DNA from 4 places in the Paenibacillus sp. JCM 9796 genome. Region 1 is predicted to be linked to each of the others. Evidence: riboswitches for the same ligand, from Rfam matches in the RefSeq annotation. Region 1 holds a riboswitch; each other region holds the start of a gene.
The links. A riboswitch is a leader RNA that binds a small molecule or an ion and turns the genes downstream of it on or off. The one in region 1 is predicted to bind cyclic di-GMP.
Positions count from the first base shown of each region.

Region 2: another riboswitch for cyclic di-GMP. It lies ahead of ACZ439_RS10740 (EAL domain-containing protein); the one in region 1 lies ahead of ACZ439_RS00485 (GspE/PulE family protein).
Region 3: another riboswitch for cyclic di-GMP. It lies ahead of ACZ439_RS13655 (PilZ domain-containing protein); the one in region 1 lies ahead of ACZ439_RS00485 (GspE/PulE family protein).
Region 4: another riboswitch for cyclic di-GMP. It lies ahead of ACZ439_RS09550 (response regulator); the one in region 1 lies ahead of ACZ439_RS00485 (GspE/PulE family protein).

Region 1 is NZ_AP043723.1:95,786-100,464, reverse strand. It holds gene ACZ439_RS00495 (lysophospholipid acyltransferase family protein) at 1-230, shown strand, start outside; gene ACZ439_RS00490 (metal-dependent hydrolase) at 395-604, shown strand; cyclic di-GMP riboswitch class II at 686-767, shown strand; gene ACZ439_RS00485 (GspE/PulE family protein) at 848-2,518, shown strand; gene ACZ439_RS00480 (type IV pilus twitching motility protein PilT) at 2,649-3,692, shown strand; gene ACZ439_RS00475 (type II secretion system F family protein) at 3,734-4,679, shown strand, end outside.
Region 2 is NZ_AP043723.1:2,249,581-2,254,259, forward strand. It holds gene ACZ439_RS10720 (DUF1284 domain-containing protein) at 1-219, opposite strand, end outside; gene ACZ439_RS10725 (YqkE family protein) at 301-561, opposite strand; gene ACZ439_RS10730 (LLM class flavin-dependent oxidoreductase) at 727-1,737, shown strand; gene mreB (rod shape-determining protein) at 2,023-3,090, opposite strand; cyclic di-GMP riboswitch class I at 3,268-3,354, shown strand; gene ACZ439_RS10740 (EAL domain-containing protein) at 3,449-4,679, shown strand, end outside.
Region 3 is NZ_AP043723.1:2,821,058-2,825,736, forward strand. It holds gene ACZ439_RS13625 (anti-sigma factor) at 1-57, shown strand, start outside; gene ACZ439_RS13630 (hypothetical protein) at 50-1,264, shown strand; gene ACZ439_RS13635 (LiaI-LiaF-like domain-containing protein) at 1,266-1,928, shown strand; partial or broken gene ACZ439_RS13640 (amidase family protein) at 2,014-2,187, opposite strand; tRNA gene ACZ439_RS13645 (tRNA-Pro) at 2,298-2,374, opposite strand; gene tadA (tRNA adenosine(34) deaminase TadA) at 2,433-2,870, opposite strand; cyclic di-GMP riboswitch class I at 3,247-3,339, shown strand; gene ACZ439_RS13655 (PilZ domain-containing protein) at 3,432-4,139, shown strand; gene ACZ439_RS13660 (peptidoglycan recognition protein family protein) at 4,282-4,679, shown strand, end outside.
Region 4 is NZ_AP043723.1:2,001,654-2,006,332, forward strand. It holds gene ACZ439_RS09530 (DUF6075 family protein) at 1-86, opposite strand, end outside; gene ACZ439_RS09535 (RNA polymerase sigma factor) at 205-624, opposite strand; gene ACZ439_RS09540 (helix-turn-helix domain-containing protein) at 1,213-1,542, opposite strand; gene ACZ439_RS09545 (hypothetical protein) at 1,776-2,333, opposite strand; gene ACZ439_RS09550 (response regulator) at 2,573-3,286, opposite strand; cyclic di-GMP riboswitch class I at 3,379-3,464, opposite strand; gene ACZ439_RS09555 (urease accessory protein UreH domain-containing protein) at 3,713-4,456, opposite strand; gene ACZ439_RS09560 (class I SAM-dependent methyltransferase) at 4,641-4,679, opposite strand, start outside.

The DNA.
Region 1 (4,679 bases):
ATCGCGGGTTTGTTCACCGGTTAACGTTTGAACCGGCGCTTCACTTATCCTCGTCTTTCAGCCGTTCCACCCGTTCCGAGGCGACCCGTTTGTTGAATCGGTTCATGGAACGCGTGATACGCGAACATCCGGCGCAATGGTTTTATTGGTTTAACGCTCAGGAACGGTGGGAGCAGGAATGCCGTACCGAAGCGGAACAAGACGCAGGGAAAGAAACGCATTCCGCCTAAACGGCAGGGGGTGTCCGAGATGGATACGGGTAGCCATCTGTTATTCGGGACGACGCTGACGGGCTTGGCCATGCTACATCCGGAGGTGTCCGCTGATCCGGTTTTGTTTCAAGCGATGCTGACGGCGACGATGGTCGGTTCGCAAGCGGCCGGATTTCGATACATTGGCGAGAGTTCGCGGTTACTCGACCTATATTCGGGTGCATCGCGGCGTAACGCATTCGCTGCCGGCGCTGTTCGTTTGGCCGCTAGTATTGGCGCTGCCGATCGCCTGGACGTTCGGGGTGTGGGCGCATGTCGGCCTGTTGCTGGCCTGGATATTTGCCGCGGTAGGTTTCTCGAATTATATTTGTCGAATTATGACGAAATTATAGGTTTTAAGGTCTATTTTTCATTGACGACTTCGTATGAATTGTGCTTAAATAATAGTAGATAGGGCATGATTTTCATATTATTTCTTCAGATGATGCGATGAACGGCTGTCTTCATGTGGGCGCTTGGACAGCTGTGAGCAACTAGCGCAACCGACCTGACTTTTTGAAGTCGGGTTGTTTTTGTTTTCAAGGACTTTATCGTTTGGGGCTTGGGTACATATTCGGATCGGGGGGGAACGCGTAGTGGCTCTACGGAAACGGATCGGCGACCTGCTCGTGGAGGCGGGGCTGTTGACTCCAGAGCAGCTGTCGACGGCTCTGCAGGAACAGCGGGAAACGAAGATGCGGCTCGGCGAATTTCTTATTAACCGCAACTACATCACCGAACAGCAATTGATCGAAGTGCTCGAGTTCCAGCTGGGCATCCCTCACATCCAGTTATATCGCCAAAAGATCGATCCGAAGGTCATCAATCTTATTCCTCAGCGGCTTGCCGAACAGCATCAAGTGCTCCCGGTGCGTACGGAAGGCAACAAGCTGATTCTGGCGATGGCCGACCCGCTCGATTATTTCGCCATCGACGAGCTGCGCATGAGCACGGGACTTCGCATCGAACCGACTATTGCGGCTCGGGACGAGCTGCAGCGGGCGATCAAGCGTTATTACGGCTTGCAGGAATCGGTCGAGCAGATCAGTCAAATCCTGCAGAACCGGGAGATCGAGGAAGCGAGGCCGCAGACCCGGGAAGACGACGATTCGCCGGTTGTCAAGACCGTGAATCAGATTATAATTCAAGCGGTTCAGATCGGCGCCAGCGACATTCACATTGATCCGCAGGAAGACAGTCTTCGCATCAGGTACAGGGTGGACGGCGTTATGCGTACGGAGCGTTCACTGCCGCCTCACATGCAGAGCGTCATTATTGCCAGGGTCAAGATCATGGCGAACTTGAACGTCGCCGAACGACGTCTGCCGCAGGATGGCCGGGTGGAGATGGATATTGAATTCCGGAAGGTCGATATTCGGATCTCCACGCTCCCGACTATTCACGGCGAGAAGGTCGTGATGCGGGTGCTCGACCTCGGCAGCGCCCTTACGGATATCGAGAAGCTCGGGCTTTCGGAGCATAACTTGGGATTGTTTATGAAAGGGATTCAAGGCGCGCACGGTGTCGTACTGATTACGGGGCCGACGGGAAGCGGGAAGACGACCACGCTGTATTCCGCTTTGTCGAGGCTTAATCATGAGGACGTCAACATCATTACGATTGAGGATCCGGTGGAGTATCAGCTGCAAGGCATTAACCAGGTTCAGGTCAATCCGGTAACCGGTTTAAGTTTCGCCAGGGGACTGCGGGCGATTCTTCGTCAAGATCCGAACATCGTCATGATCGGGGAAATCCGCGATGTGGAAACGGCGGAGATCGCTGTCCGCGCCGCGATGACCGGTCATATGGTGTTGAGTACGCTGCATACGAACAGTGCCGTGAACGCCATCACCCGGCTGATCGATATGGGCGTCGAACCGTTCCTCGTCTCTTCGTCGGTCAACAGCATCGTCGCTCAGCGCTTGGTGAGGCGAGTTTGTCCTTCGTGTTCCGTCGCGTATTCGCCGTCCGAGGATGAACGGAAGCTGTTCGAGGCTCACGGTTTTGAGGCGCGAACGTTGAAGAAGGGCCAAGGCTGCGCAGAATGCGGCCGCAGCGGGTATCGGGGACGGCTGGCGATTCATGAAATCTTGACGCTCGACGATACGCTCCGGTCCATGATCCTGCAGAAGAGGCCGGACAGCGATTACCGCGCCTATGCGCTGACCCAGTCTTATGTCCCGCTTGTCAAGGATGGGCTTGCGAAAGCGGCTGCGGGTTATACGACGCTGTCTGAAATATTCAGAGTGATCGGGAATGAATCATAAGCATTTCTAATACATAGTTCTATAGATGTACGTTCGCTATAAAGAAATAGTTCGAATTAACTAATATTTAATGGCAGATCACCCGGATTATGCGTATAATGATAATAAATGGGAAATTGAGGGGTCTGATTTGAGCGTAATTGACTTGTTGAAGCTGGCTTATGAGAAGAAAGCTTCAGATATTCATATTACCGTACATTCGCCGGCCGTGTTTCGGATTCACGGCGATCTCAAGCCGGTTAACGGCGAGGTGCTGACGCCTGCCCGCACGGTCGAGCTGGCCCGGGAGCTGATGACGAACGAACAATATCAATCGTTTATGAGCAAGGGCGACCTGGACTTTTCCTATGGAATACCGGATGTGTCCCGGTATCGTGTCAACGCTTTTCAACAGAAGGGAAACGTCAGCTTGACGATCCGCCTGATTCCGAGCCAAATCCCGCAGATGGAAGCGCTCGGGCTGCCAGCGATGGCCGAAGAGTTCGCGAAGAAGCCGCAGGGCCTGCTCCTGGTCACGGGGCCGACGGGAAGCGGGAAATCGACGACGCTGGCGGCGATTCTGGACTACATCAACCGGACCCGCAACGATCACATTATTACGCTCGAAGACCCGATCGAGTTTGTTCACAACCATAAATCCTGCATTGTCAACCAGCGTGAAATCGGCGTTGACACCGCTTCGTTCGCGAGCGGCTTGCGTGCCGCTCTGCGTCAGGATCCCGACGTCATCCTGGTCGGCGAGATGCGCGACTTAGAGACGATCAGCACCGCCATCACGGCGGCCGAAACCGGTCACCTGGTGTTCGGAACGTTACATACCGCGGATGCGCCGCAAACGATAGATCGCGTGATCGACGTATTCCCTCCGGAGTCGCAGCAGCAAATTCGCGTCCAGCTTGCTTCGGTGCTGCTCGGCGTTATGGCGCAGCGTCTCCTGCCGACGGCTGACGGACAAGGCCGTGTCGCTGCTATCGAAGTGCTGGTGAACACGCCGGCGATCGCGAACCTGATTCGTTCCGAGAAGGTGCACCAGATTCGCTCCGCCATGCAAACCGGCAAAGCGCAAGGGATGCAAACGATGGAGATGTCGCTGCGCGAACTGCTGCAGCAGCGCGTTATCACGATGGAGAGCGCCCGGGAAGCGATGTTCGGCTTCGCAGATCTGAACGGTTAACGGCCATACATCTGAGTTTATGCGAAATGGAGTTGAGACCGGTGCCCAAGTTCGATTACAAAGCCGTGGACGATTATGGCCGCTATTACAAAGGCACCCTAGAAGCCAAAACGTTCCATCAAGCGATGGAGGAGCTGAAGGGCAAAGGGCTTTGGATCCTGGAACTGATCGATCAAAGCAAGAGCCTGCTTCGCAAGGAGCTGAAATTCGGCGGCGGGCCGAAGGTCAAGACGGAGCATTTCACCGTGTTTTGCCGTCAGCTGGCGACCTTGTACAAATCCGGGATCAATCTGGTGGAAGCCGTGCGGGTCCTGAGTGAGCAGACGGAAAGCAAGGAATTTCGCAAAATCTTGACCTCGGTCAGCGAAGAGATGGCCCGGGGAACGCAGTTCTCCGCAGCAGCAGCCCATTACCCGACGGTCTTCACAGGGATCTTCATCAATATGATCCGTGCGGGGGAGGCCAGCGGCAACCTGGACGAAATGCTGACGCGGCTCGCGATCTTCTACGAGAAAGAATATTACACGAAACAAAAGGTGAAATCGGCGATGGTGTATCCCGCCATCCTGGGGGTCGTTACCGTCATCGTCGTGATCATATTGATGACCTTTGTCGTTCCCAGGCTCGTGGGGAACTTTGCGACGATGGGGTTGGAGCTTCCGCTTCCGACTCGGATCGTCATTGCCGTCAGCGACTGGATGAAGCAGTTTTGGTACGTGGTTATGATGTTCTTGTTGGTACCGTCTTTCTTGCTAAGAATGCTGAAGAAGCACCCCAAAGGCGTGTACGGCTTGGACTATATCAAACTGAAACTGCCTGTTTTCGGAAAGCTATGGCACAAGCAAAGTTTGTCGCGGTTCAGCCGGACCTTCTGCTCCTTGTTCGCAGCTGCGATCCCGATGCTGCAAATGATGTCCATCGTATCTACCGTAGTCGGCAACGAAGTCATCGCGAAGCTTATTCGCGACTCGCGTGAAGGCTTGCGGG
Region 2 (4,679 bases), 2.2 Mb from region 1:
ATCGCGATGCGCTACGCTCGTTTCTTCGCAGTGCGGGGGCTTGTCCTTCGGATATGCGGCGCAGATGTCGTCCGGCCCCTCCACCAGCACGACCCGCGTCTGCGGCTGTTCACGAAGCCGCTCATAGATCGCCGTCATGTTGGTGCAAAAGTCGGGCGAGTAGCCCATCCCCCGGTAGCCTAGCAAACATAATAAATGATGCCCTCGAAGTCGAATCATCCGGTGTCCCATCCTTCCCCTTACTTGCGGTCCGTAGTGTCATGAAACAACAGGCTGCCCCGCGGGCAGCCTGATCTTCTCTTACTTATATTGGCGCCAGTCGAGACCGCTGTTGTTCAGCAAATGATCAAAGTCGTTCTCGAGACGCTTCTCTTCGGCCTTGCGGGCTTCCGCCGCTTTTTGCTTGGCGGCTTCCTCGCGTTTAGCCGCTTCCGCTTTCATATCGTCCGCCTGCGCCTTCAGCTTGTTCACGATATCCGGATTCAGAAGATCCTTCAACGTGGCCGGTTTATCGGAAGTAGCCGGCTGAGCGGCGGATGTCGGCCGTTTTTTCTTGACCATATCCATCACCTCGGTTTCATCCACATTATAGCAGGTTTCACCGGGTCGCACTACTGCGCGGTCCCCCGGCAATGGTTCGCATTTACTTATTAAAAATACATCGCTTGCTAAAATATAGTGAATTCATTACTCTTAGATTTAGAACATGAATCGGAGGTGCGAACCATGAAACTCGGAATTTTGGATCAATGCCAAGTCGGCGAAGGACAAACCGCCGCGGATGCGTTGAAGGAAACGACGCGGCTGGCGCAAGAAGCGGACCGGCTCGGCTATGCCCGATACTGGGTATCCGAGCATCACGGCAGCAGGATGCTGGCCTTCTCCAGTCCGGAGGTGCTGATCGCTCACCTGGCCGCGGCGACCTCGCGCATCCGTGTGGGCTCGGGCGGCGTGATGCTGCCTCATTACAGCTCTTATAAAGTGGCGGAAAACTTCAAGCTGCTTGAGGCGCTTCATCCGAACCGCATCGATCTCGGACTCGGCCGCGCACCGGGAGGCATGCCGCTGGCGACGCGAGCGCTGCAGGAGCATAAATATGTAGACACGGACCGCTATCCCCAGCAAGTCGCCGATTTAACGGGGTTCTTATACGAATCGCTGCCTCCCGATCATCCGTACGCCAAATTGCAGGCGGCGCCTTCGATCGCAACCGCTCCCGACTTGTGGCTGCTCGGTTCAAGCGATGAGAGCGCCAAAATCGCGGCCCAACAGGGGACTGCCTACGGATTCGCGCAGTTCTTCGGCGCGCCCGGCGGGGAAGCGGCGATCCGGTATTACCGGGAGCACTTTCAACCGTCGGGCTTGAACGATCGTCCGCGAGCCCTTGCTGCGGTCCTGGTCGTATGCGCCGATACGGAGGACGAAGCGAACCGGTTGGCGACAAGCTCGGATCTGTTCTTCCTTCGCTTGGGCAGCGGCCTCGACCAGCATGCCTTCCCTTCCGTACAGACGGCTATGGACTATCCGTATACGGAATACGACCTGCTGCGCATTCGCGGGGCCCGTGAGCGCCGCTTCGTAGGCACGCCCGACCGCGTCAAGGCCCAACTGCTCGATTTTGCCGAGCGGTACGGCACCGATGAACTGATGATCGTCTCCCCGATTCACAACTTCGGCGCACGCGTACACTCCTACCGTCTGCTGGCCGACGCCTTCGGGCTTCCGCAGACGCCATGAACCGAACAAGCGACCGCTCCCCGATACAGACCGGGAACGGTCGCTTGCTCGATCTATCCGGTCCCGGCGACTTCCGCCCGGGATAACCGACTCTCTTTTAACCTGTGTATAACCTCGGTTGTGGATATGTTAATGAATGTACTAAAACCTATGCACAGGAAGATGAGATAGCCTGTTAGTAATGTGTATAAGCCTGTGAATAACGCAGGTCATTTCCTTGTCATGGATGCGGACGATCGTGTTGCCGCCGACCGGCAGCCGCCCCATGGACTGTTCACAGCTTCCTTACATTTCGGCTTGCTGGCCCGCATCCTGCTGCACCGCCGATTCCGGTTTGGCCTCCCGCCACGCCGGTACGCGCTTGCTGTTGTGCGCGCCGAGCATCATGCCGGTGCCGAGAGCGGTACATTCAAGCGGATGCTCGGCAATATGTACGGGAACCCCGGTCTCCTCGCGGATCCGTTCATCAATTCCTTCCAGCAGAGCGCCGCCTCCGCACAGCAGAATCCCCTGCTCCACCACATCCCCGGCAAGCTCGGGCGGGCACCGCTCCAACGTCGCGCGAATAGCTTCGACCAGCAGCTGCAGGAAATCATCCACCACCGTGTATATTTCCCGGGAGCTCAACTGGATCGAACGGGGCAATCCGTTAATCACATCCCGCCCCTTAATGCCGAGAGTACGTTCTTCGGAGGAAGCACGGGCCGTTCCGATTTGTTTCTTGATTTCTTCGGCCGTTCGTTCCCCGATCTCCAGGTTGTACTGCCGTTTCACATAATCCATAATATCTAGGTCAAGAGACATCCCCGCCCGGTTCACCGTATGGCTGGCCACAATGCCCCCGAGCGACAAGATGGCCACTTGACAGCTGCCTCCGCCAATATCGAGCACCAAATGACCGATCGGCTCGTCAATCGGAAGTCCTGCCCCGAGCGCAGCAGCCAGCGGTTCCTCGACCGCAATCGCCCGTTTGGCTCCCTTATGGACGATCGTTTCTTCAACGGCCCGCTTTTGCACATTGGTAATGCCGCAAGGCACGGAAATATATACTTGAGAGCTTCGCAGCAAAGACGAGCGGCCTTGTATTTTTTTGATAAAATGCTGAAGCATGCTGCTGGTCAGATCGAAATTGGCGATGACGCCATTCCTCAAGGGATAGGTGATGTCGACATGAGCGGGAGCTCGTCCGATCATCGCTTGCGCCTCCGCGCCTACGGCCAGCAATTCGCCGGTGCTTTGATGAAAGGCGACTACAGACGGTTCGCTCAGCACGATGCCTTTACCCTGCTCGAAGATCACCGTGTTTGACGTTCCTAAGTCAATACCGTATAACTTGTCAAATCGTTTAAACATGAAACTTCTCCTCCTTTATTGGAAACCCGATGCGCGATTTGGAGGTGGATCAGCCGGATCTTCTATAGTATTCTGCTTCACTTGCAAATTTGAGGGGGAACTAGCAAAAATCGTGAAAATCTTCAAATATTTTTGACAAAATACGACAGATCGTTTATTTTTAAATGATATAGAACTAAATACCTACGGCAAACTCGTTCGAAAGGCGGGGACGCAAAGCCACAGGTCTTCCGCAGTTTCTGCGATGATGGCTGGGTTGCAATTTAAGACACTACCTTTCGGTAGTGTTTTTTGCTTAGTGGGCGGTTTGTCATTCACAAGGTATGGATCAAAACTATCGTGGATGGGAGCAGCTATTTTGTTTACAAGAACTTCTTCACCTGTCGTTTCATTCTTTTACCTGGTCCTGTTGCTGGTCTTAGCTTGTTTGGGAAACATCATGAACCTGTCTCTATTTTATGGAGTCGACTTTATATTCGGCAGCATCTTTGTATGGCTCATCATGAAGCTCTATGGATTTAAATGGGGATTGATCGGGTCTATTCTCGCAAGCAGCGCTACCTTAATTTTATGGAATCATCCGTATGCTATGCTGGTCTTTATTGCAGAGACGATATTCGTCGGCCTCTTCTACCGGCAGAAGATCAGCAACTTCGTCTTCCTGGTCGCGTTGTTCTGGATCCTGCTGGGCATGCCGATGATCTGGTTATCCTATCATTATGGATTGCAGATGGACGCTACGGCTACGTTGACAGTTATGCTTAAGGATGCTGTCAACAGTATTTTAAATGCTTTGATTGCAAGCCTTATCCTCACTTATTTGAGGGCTCCCATGGGGACCGGTCGAACCTCCAAAAAAACGTCCCGTTCTTTGTACGATATTCTTTTTAACATTTTTGTCGCCTTAATCGTCTTTCCCCTGCTGCTTGTCATGATCATGGTGAGCCGAGAGGAGATTAAGAAAACCGATGCGGCGATTCAGGAAGCGGCGGAACGCCAATCGGAAATCATTGAGAACGATATCAGCAACTGGAGAAACGTTCATGTGTCGGCTGTCGAGCAATTTTCCAATCTCGCGGCTGAAACTGATCTGAACGATGCAGAGGCTCTGCAGAGGCTTACTGCTCATTTTAAACAAATTTTTCCTGATTTTCATAATATGTTCATCACCAATGCTGCAGGAACAACCGTAACCTTCTATCCCTTACATAATATGAACGGCCAACCTACGCTCGGTTTGAACTTCTCGGACAGGCTGTACTTTATGCAAAACAAAGAAAGCTTACAGCTTGTCATTTCCGATGTTTTCGCTGGAAGAGGCGGCGTGTCCGAACCCGTCGTAAATATCAGCGCTCCGATCATGAGCGGCCGGCAGTTCCAGGGCATTGCCGGCGGGGCCCTGGATCTCGGTTATATTAGCCAAAGAATTCAAGCACTCACAACATATACGAACATCCATGTTACCATCGTGGACCGCAACCGGCACGTGATCGCCAGCACCCGTTCCGCGAATGCCGTTATGCAGGAATATGACTGGAAAAAAGACGGCGAGATTCACGACTTGAAGGACGGCTTCTACTATTGGCTCC
Region 3 (4,679 bases), 2.7 Mb from region 1:
GGGATGCTCGATGCCATTCAACCGAAACAAGAAGAGAGAGGGAAACGTGATGAATAGACATAAAAACCCTACTGTAGCATTCATGTTGTCTCTGATTCCGGGTCTAGGTCACTTGTACATGGGCCGCGCATTGAAAGGCGTTCTATTCGGTGGGGCCTTCTTGGGATCGTTGGTCATGACTTTATTCCTGCTATCGGAAAATATAGAAGAAGTGGCAGTCGCCACGCTGATCATTGCCTTTCTGATTTGGTTCGGCAGCCTCTTCGATATTGTGCGTACGATTGCTGCAGGACCGCCCTACCCGGCTCATGCCGAATGGGGATCCCCTAATCATGCCGGCAGCCGTTCCTATGGCCCTGAGCAAGCTTCTGAGCGGCCCTATGGGCCTGAAGCTATGCCGCGACACATGGAGCGGGAGCGGCCTTCGGAAGGGGAACCACCGCGATATGGCAGCGTGCCGCCGCAATATCCGTCCGGCAGCGTAAGCGATCGTCACTTTACGATACTTCTATCCTTCCTTCCGGGACTCGGACACTTCCAGCTCGGGCTGATGCAGCGCGGTCTCGCGTTCCTGGCGTTGTTCTTCGGTCTGGGGGTTGTAACGGTTTTTTTAACCGCGATGACGAATCAGGATGATTTCCTGGTCCTGCTGGGCGGGCTGCCGATTATTTGGCTCTATGGGTTATTCGACTGCGTCCAGCAGTTACACCGGAAGCAGCGGGGCGAGACGCTGGTTGATCGGACGATATTCGAAGATTTTCAGGACGGCCGCGAATCGGGCAAGAAAAACAAAACGATTGCGATGCTGCTGTCCATGTTTCCGGGAGCGGGACATATGTACCTGGGCCTGCAAAAACGGGGATTGCAGCTGATGGCGGCTTTTCTGTTCAGCGTTTATTTTATGGATGCGCTCCGGTTGTCGTTATTTTTGTTCTTGATTCCGATTCTATGGTTTTACAGCTTCTTCGACGCGCTGCAGCAGATCTCGAAATCCGGCAGGGAGCCGTTGACGGATGCACCCATCGTGGATTGGCTCGTCCACCGGCAGCGTTGGATCGGAATCGGATTGCTTGGTCTGGGTTTGTATTATTTGCTGGATCAGGTGCTGTTGAATATGCTTGATCTTTGGCTGCCGAGAGAAGTACGGTCGCGGGTGTTGAACTGGTACCATACCTATTTTCAAACCTTTATCGTTTCGGTACTGCTGATTGGCGGGGGGATACGCCTATTATGGGGCGGCAAGAAAGGGAAGCGGGGGGAGTAGATTGAGAAAATGGCGCGTAGGCACGTTGTCGATGGGGCTCACGCTGATCGGCTTCGGAGTCCTCCTGTTCTTATCGCAATGGCAGGGACTTGGCGCATTCACCAGCTTCATCCGCTGGTGGCCGATTGTCCTTGTGCTGCTTGGCCTGGAGATCCTCGCGTATGTGTTCATCGCCAAGAAAGAGAGCGAGGTCATCCGGTATGATTGGATGAGCGTCCTGTTCGTCGGGGTGTTGTTCGCCGGCTGTTTCATGTTTACGATGCTGACCGGTCTCGGGGTGACGGATGAAGTATGCAAACTCGTAGGCGAAGTCGAGGTCACGGCGGATTTGCCCGAACTGCAGGAACCGGTAAATCCGGCCATCCAAAAGCTGGTCGTGCAAACATCCGGCGAACCGGTTCGCATCGACAAAACGGCGGAGCGTTCCATGCACCTGTTCGGCACCTACCGAACCCGCGTACAGGAAGGAGACCGTCCGACGGTCGACAAGGAGCAATTCTACACGGTGCGAACGGTTGGCGACACGATGTATGTGCAGGTGAAGCGTCCTCCGGTCTACCGCGGCCTGAATTCGGTCTACCCGGAGATGTCTGTTACGTTAGTGCTACCGCAGGACGTGCAGGTTGAAGTGCAGGGCCCAAATAACGAATCGAACCCTGGCTAAGAGTCGAAAATATGGAATAATCCCCTTCGGGCTGCTATGTATGAAATAGAGCGGCACGAAGGGGATTTTATTTAGGACCCTGGCCTTAAGGAACCAGAACGGGAGGCTTCCGGTGATGGGTGCCCTGTTCATAAGCGTAGGCCAGTTTAATCAAGGTTGCTTCATCGAAGGCGCGGCCCAAAAATTCGATGCCGACCCCCAAGCCATCCGTCGTATAACCGGCCGGTACAGTGATAGCCGGGAAGCCGGAGAACGGGCTAACAAAATAGACTGAAGGGAGAGAGGGAAAACAACGGGAGAAGAGAGGGATATCGGAATTTGGGCATAAAAAAATTGCGGTTTACGCCGCAATTCGTAGTTCATATAGGATGGTCGAGACGACAGGATTTGAACCTGCGACCTCTTGGTCCCGAACCAAGCGCTCTACCAAGCTGAGCCACGTCTCGAACTTCTGAAACGATTATATTTTAGCATGGGTAAATAGGCGTTGTAAAGGGAATTAGGTTACGTCTTCCCCCTTAATCTACGGAAAAATTGGGTGAGCATGGAACTGCATTCTTCCTGCAGAACGCCTTGAATCACGTCGACGCGATGGTTAAATCTATCTTCCTGCAGCAGGTTCATCAGCGTCCCCGCGCAGCCGGCCTTTGGGTCCGGGGATGCGTAAATCACTTGCGGAATTCGCGCCTGGACGATCGCTCCGGCGCACATCGGACACGGCTCAAGGGTCACATAAAGCCGGCATTCCAGCAACCGCCAGGCGTCCAGCTGTTCGCTCGCTTGTTTAATCGCGATCAGTTCGGCGTGGGCAAGCGGATCTTTGGCCGTTTCCCGAACGTTATGACCGCGGCCGATAATGTCGCTGCCGCGAACAATGACCGCTCCGATCGGCACTTCGCGGATCGCTTCGGCTTTCCGCGCTTCTTCGATTGCCGCCCGCATAAAATACTCGTGTTCTTCTATGGCTATCAATCGTTACACCTCATTCATCATTAGTCATTCGTCGATTGCGGGTAAGAAAAACGAACAAGCATTCTTACTCACATGCTGTGGATAAGTATGTGGATAAAGAGGATTAATTTCTTATCCCCATTGTAGGTAAATCGCGCTTTTAGGGCAAGTCCGGGTGTGGATATATAAGTTATCCACAGAACGGTTAACATGTGAATAATTTTTTTACGGAAAAGCGCTGTTAATTTTTTGTGAAAAGTGTGAATATTCTTGAAGGGGATTTAGGAAACACCTATAATGAGATCAAGATGTGGGCATATGTACCCAAGTTCGGTGATGTGAAGTTTAGTTAAATAGTCGTTATCATTCATTTTTTTGACAAACTTGTCGAAAGGCAAGGACGCAAAGCTTAGGGTCTAAGATCTTCTTTATTGAGGATGACGACAGCCTGGCCGCCGATTGGGCGCACCGGTGAACAGACTGTAGTCTCGCATGTTGAGATGCAGCTTATTTTTTACGACGACATGAGAGCGAAAGGTGGTAACGAAGGTGATGAAGTCCGTTACGAGTGAAAAAATATCCTACGAGTTTACCCACGAAACGTATAGAAGCCCAAGCGGAATACTGCTGAACAGCCGGGTGGCGGTGGAGAAGCGGGATTTCGTTTCGACCGGCATTTTGACTTATGCCGAGGGTGATATTCTTGAAGTTGAGATTTCGGAATACAAGGCGTTCGAGCTTGGGGATACGGTTAAATTAACGGTCTATTCACCCGGCGGAATCTATACGTTCCAATCGACGGTCGTAGCTAAAGATCAAGGAGCGCTGATGGTTATCAACCCCCCTCAGAATCGGAGCCGGTTCGCCGAGAAGCGGGAGAACCCGCGGGTCGACGTCAAACATGACGGACACCTGCTCTCGATCCGCGAACCGAATGCGGAGCTCCAACTGTTGAAGGAGCATGTCGCGCTGGAGGTTCGAAATATTAGCATCAGCGGGCTCGGGTTTATTTTGCCGAGCGATATTGAGTTAAGCAAGCATGCTATGGCCGACGTTCGGCTGGACCTGGGCTTCGAGATGCCGTGCCAAGTCGAGATCATACGGTTGGATCCGGGAGAAACCGTAATCTATTACGGAGCGCGTTACATCGACATGCCAACGGACAAAGCCAATGCGCTGCGGGCGTTTGTGTTGAAAAAGCAAGTGGAAAACCATTTCAGTTCGAAACGGGACGATTTTAACAAACGTATATTCAAATAGAGGCCGGCAATGCCACGGACTTCTTGCAGGGCGCTCGCATATGCTGATCGTAAGGCAAGGATTCTCGTCGGATCGGCTGGGGACCCCAGCGCCCGAGACCTTCCGAAATGTCCGCAGGGTGGTGAGCACGGTGGCTTTTGTTATGAAATATGAGATCATTCCACGCTATTTGACGGGGCCGAGCCAGCGGCGTCCGAAGACGGCGTTAGCCCGCTGCCGGTTTATGGTGGCCCACGATACGGGAAATCCGGGGTCAACGGCCGCAGCGAATGTGTCTTATTTTGAAAATACCCGCAATGAAATGTCATCTTCCGCGCATCTGTTTGTGGACGATAAACAGATCATCGAGTGCATACCGTTCCTGACCGGACCGGCTGAGATTGCCTATCACGTCGTGTACAACGTAACGACCGATAACGCGCGTTACGGCGACGACGCTAACGACGCGGCGGGCGCGGTGGAGCTTTGTTACGGAGGCAGGATCAGCTTGACGGAATCTTACAAGCGGTACGTATGGGTCCTTGCGTATGCTTGTTACCG
Region 4 (4,679 bases), 1.9 Mb from region 1:
TGATAGCCGTCGTTGCATTTCCTTTCAGCCAGCATTTGATGATAGAACCTCTCGTGTTCTTCATCCCGAAATCGAATAGGATGCATCGATACTTGCCCCTCTCACCGAGAATGATGAGCGGCTGGATGCAACCAGCCGCTGTCTGAAAAGATCCTCTATATAACATTTCATTCTGACGGGAAAACCGGACCCAATGACGAAAAATCACATGTTTTTGAGTAGACGCTCCATTATCTTTAAGCCTTGTTTAATAGATTTACGAACGGCCCGTTCATCGACATGCTCAGCTCTGGCAATAGCGACTTTGCTCATGCCTAGAAAAAAGTGTGCATAAATTCGTCTGGCCGATTTCTCCGGCAACTGGCACAACGCTTCGTAAAGCTGTTGCCGGGAGAGCTTGCGTTCATAGTACTCCTCCGGCGAAATCGAAAGAAAAAGAACGTCCTTCTCAATTCCATCGTTTCGATCCAGCGAGTAATACGCCCGGTGACGATACGTGCGCAGTTTGTATGCGCTTTCAATTAATTCAAACCGATGCAGCTCCTGAGCCACCTCGTCATCCACTTCAACCCATACATCCGTTTTCCAAAAAGGATATATGTCTTTCAAATTGATCTTTTTCATACTCGTCCCTCCGTTTTGGTTTGTTTGATCAATCAAAACAGAGGGGGGAGAGCGACAGCCGACGCTTCCTGACAAGCGGGAAGGACAACAAAAAAGACCTTGCCGCAGAGCGTGCCAACGCTTGATTGCGACCAGGTCTGATCGTAAGACTTGATAAACTTGATTCCACGCATGCCGATGAATCATTCGCCGCTTGTTATTATGTGTCGTCGGGATACATCAACATCAACTCCCTTTCTCACCTGGCAACACCGTGCGAGAAATTGTGCGGGCCTTTGATGGTTGGCGTTGCCCTATGTTTAGTTCAACTCCTTTACATTCGGAATATAGTCGACGACTGCTGTATCAGTAACAAAATAAAAAAAGCGCCGTATTTCTTCCCACTGGGATAGCAGGGAAAGAAACGGCGCTTGATGAAAGGGACAACCAGTCTTCATGATGCTTGTGGTTGCACAACCTGTCCACACTAACATCATAACACGGATCATGTGCATAACGCGTGCAGACTTTGTGCAAAAAGAGAGCAAATCCAGTGCTGCGTTCGGTGCATGTTCGATGCAGTTCCGGCGCTTCCTTTCGAGCAGTTACTTACTTTTGTCTCCACTTCAACAAATGCTCGATGTGTTGAATCAGAAAATCTAAATCTTCTTCGGAACAATGCTGTAGCATTTGGCCAATCTGGGACAACGGCTCTGGAAGTTCGCGATTCTCAAAAACAAATAACTGAGACAAATCCATGCGCAAACCAACAGCCAGTTTATAAATATTATCCAATGAAACGTTCTTTAGCCCGCGTTCAATTTGTCCGATATAATTAGGATGGAGGTCTGCCCGCTCTGCAAGCTGCTCTTGCGTCCATCCGTATTGTTCCCGCAATGTGCGAATGCGCTGACCTAACGAATCCCGAATTGAGTTCACATTTCCACCACCTTATTCTTTCAGCTTATAAGGCAGAGTAAGTCAAATGAACATTCGATAGATTCGCTATTCTCAGTATCCAATGTATGTGTTATAATCTCCTCAATACTCATTGAATCAATTGGCGAGACATTAATCGTATTTACTGGGATTGGACGTAACGAATAAAAACGTATTAAAATGAAAAATGGACGCAAAAAAAGAAGATGCGCATATGCATCTTCTGAAACCGGTCAATCATTTTGGGACGAATCCAAATCCAACAAAACCGCCCGATCTTTGATTTTCATATAGATTTTGTGCAATGTTCGCTTTCGAAGGTAGAAGTACGCGCGGCGGGAAAGTGCTAGGCGGCTCATGGCGTCTGAAAGCGCCAGTTGATCCATATATCGTAACCGAATGAACAAGCTTTCTTCCGGGGTGAGAGCCGAGAAAGCATAGTCGATCAAACCGATTCTGGATAGCAGCAACGGGATTTCATGTTCGGTGATTTCGATACGTCGTATAACCGTCCGTAAAACCGTTTCCTGTTTTCTGCCGCTGCTGTGAGCCGCAACCATTTGTAGCGTACGCGTTAATTCAGGGATGTAGGACAGTTCTGACTGCATGTACTTCAGTCTCGCCTTCCAGTCCTTGTAAGACTTCAGCCATAATTCTACTTTCTCATAGGGGACGGGGTGCTGGGTCAGCGTCATCACAATTCCCTCCTTGCTGTGCATGCTGCCTGAAATTGTTCCGCCAGCCTGCCTGTTAATCGTCATGATTATAGGTTGTTCACGCTCCGTTTTCATTATCATCGTCCCTTCTCTAGTAAAGTGGAGGAAGCAGTAAGGATGCCATTTTTCGCAACTTAAGTCAATTTTTGATTCTCACCTCCTACAAACTTGGTAATAAAATTCCTCTGTAGATACCTGCATTTGTCCACATTTTACCAATAATACATTCGAAAGAGGAGGGTGATTTTTCCCTCATACCAACAGATCATTGGTTGTCAAACCATCGCGAAACGGCTCGAATCGGAAACGAATCGCTAACAGGTGATGCGATCTAGTTGATCGTACAAGCGCCTACGTTTCGCTTTTTCCGCTGCTTCGCGAATGGAAGATACGTCGAATTTGCGAATGATATTGCGAACATGCGTCTTCATTGTGTTAGACGTGATTCCGAGCAATTCTCTAACTACCGGTTGTGTATAGCCCCAACCGATCAACTGCAAGATTTCTTTTTCAGTAGGAGTCAGCATTCGATGCAATTCCCTTCGCTTAACAAGTCCAATTTCATTACGGATGATGGATGCAACATCGGCGTGAAGGGAGGATTGCCCTTGATACGCTTCCCTGACGGCACTTGCGACATCCACATAATTGATCTTGGTAATATAATTGATCGCTCCGGCCAGCATTGCATCCACAATGATCTCGGGCTGGTAGAGTGAAGTCAAGATAATGATTGGCAGTGATTTGATCTTCAACACTTCGGCAATTGTATCCAATCCATCCTGTTGCGACGAATGTAACACCGGGTCATGAATCATTACGTCTAAATCCAATTGCATACTGGCTCGAATAGCCGATTCTTTGTTTGTTGCAATATGAGATATACTCATATCCGGCTCAGCATCGATCAACGCCGTCAACCGTTGTTGCCATACGGGGTCGCTGTCCACCAGCAATACTTGTATCCTGCTTTCTTGCCAGCGCATGACTTCTTCAACTTTTGCAGCATAGCGTACACGCTCCTCCATATATCATCACCTCGTATTCATTCTAGAATCACGACAAAAAGACACGTACCCTCAAACGGCCGTGTCTAGTTTTTCGTAGATGTGAGATTTGTGAGGGTAACCCGGCGATCATTGCAATAGTGCAGAAGACCCGTGGCTTTGCGTCCCAGCCTTTCGATCTGGTTTGCCATTTTTCCTATTATTTCTTCCAAATCATAGCCTTATAATACCATAATTTTTATTTTTCTGGCACCGCCCTAAGTCCCACGTGTTTAAATGTGTTGATATTTGTCGATTCTATATCATTTCATATCGAATGATACAGGATAAACTATAGAAGCGTCACAAATTGTAAGTTCGCGAAAAATTTCTTGATCACACAATAGGTCTAATCAACTACTCGTGGCTCTCACTCTGCATTATTTTTCCGTTGGCACCTCCCATGATTTACATTAGAGTCCAATATGTCAAGGTATCGCTTATGCCCAGCACTATAAATAACACACCCGCAAGTTTTTGTATCCACAACCCCCACCTTTTGGCACGCTTAACAATGACTCGATCTAACCCGAAACCTACAGCAAACCCGGCAATTAGTAAAAACGGCATTGCGGTACCGATTGCAAAAACAGATGGCAACACTACGCCATATGTTGATTGCAATGCCAAAGGCATAAGCGAACCGAAGAACAAAACAAACATTGTTGGACAAAATCCTAGCGAAAATGCAATCCCCATTAGAAAGGCTCCGCTCCTTCCTCCGGTTCGATCGGCCAATTTTTCAAAAAATCCTGCCACTCGAGCCCCAAGTTGAAAAGGAAGCCGAATCCAGCCAAGCAAAAACAATCCGATTAAAATCAATAACGGCCCAAGCAGCTTTCTTGCAAAAGAATATAAAGGGATCATGTCAGTGGATATCTTTTGACCGAAAAACCAAAACAAAGCACCGAAAATACTGAATACAATCATCTTCCCTAATAAATACATGAACGTTTCGGGCCACGACAACCTTGCTTGCGCTTGACGCTGCCCAAAGTAAGTAATAGCCGCAACGTTCGCTGACATTTGACAAGGAGCAACCGAACCAACAAAACCGAGAAACAGCGCCGCAAGAAAGGCGATATCAGTGTTCGCCGCGTTAACGAATGGTTCGCTAAGGAAGGCGCTAATTTTACTAAAAAAGGAGTACATTAACTATTCACCCCCCAAAATCCGTTAAATAGATTTGGCAGTTATGCTTTCATCACACATCGAACCTTGACAAGCATCTATTATAAACTACATAACGTAGTGTTTCGCGGATACATAAAAGCAGTCTATTTTATTTCCAGAATAACTGCCGCTTTATCGTTCACCGCAGTCTCACATTTCCAATTTATTTTATTCTTGCTTCAATTACTAGGAACAGTTCCCT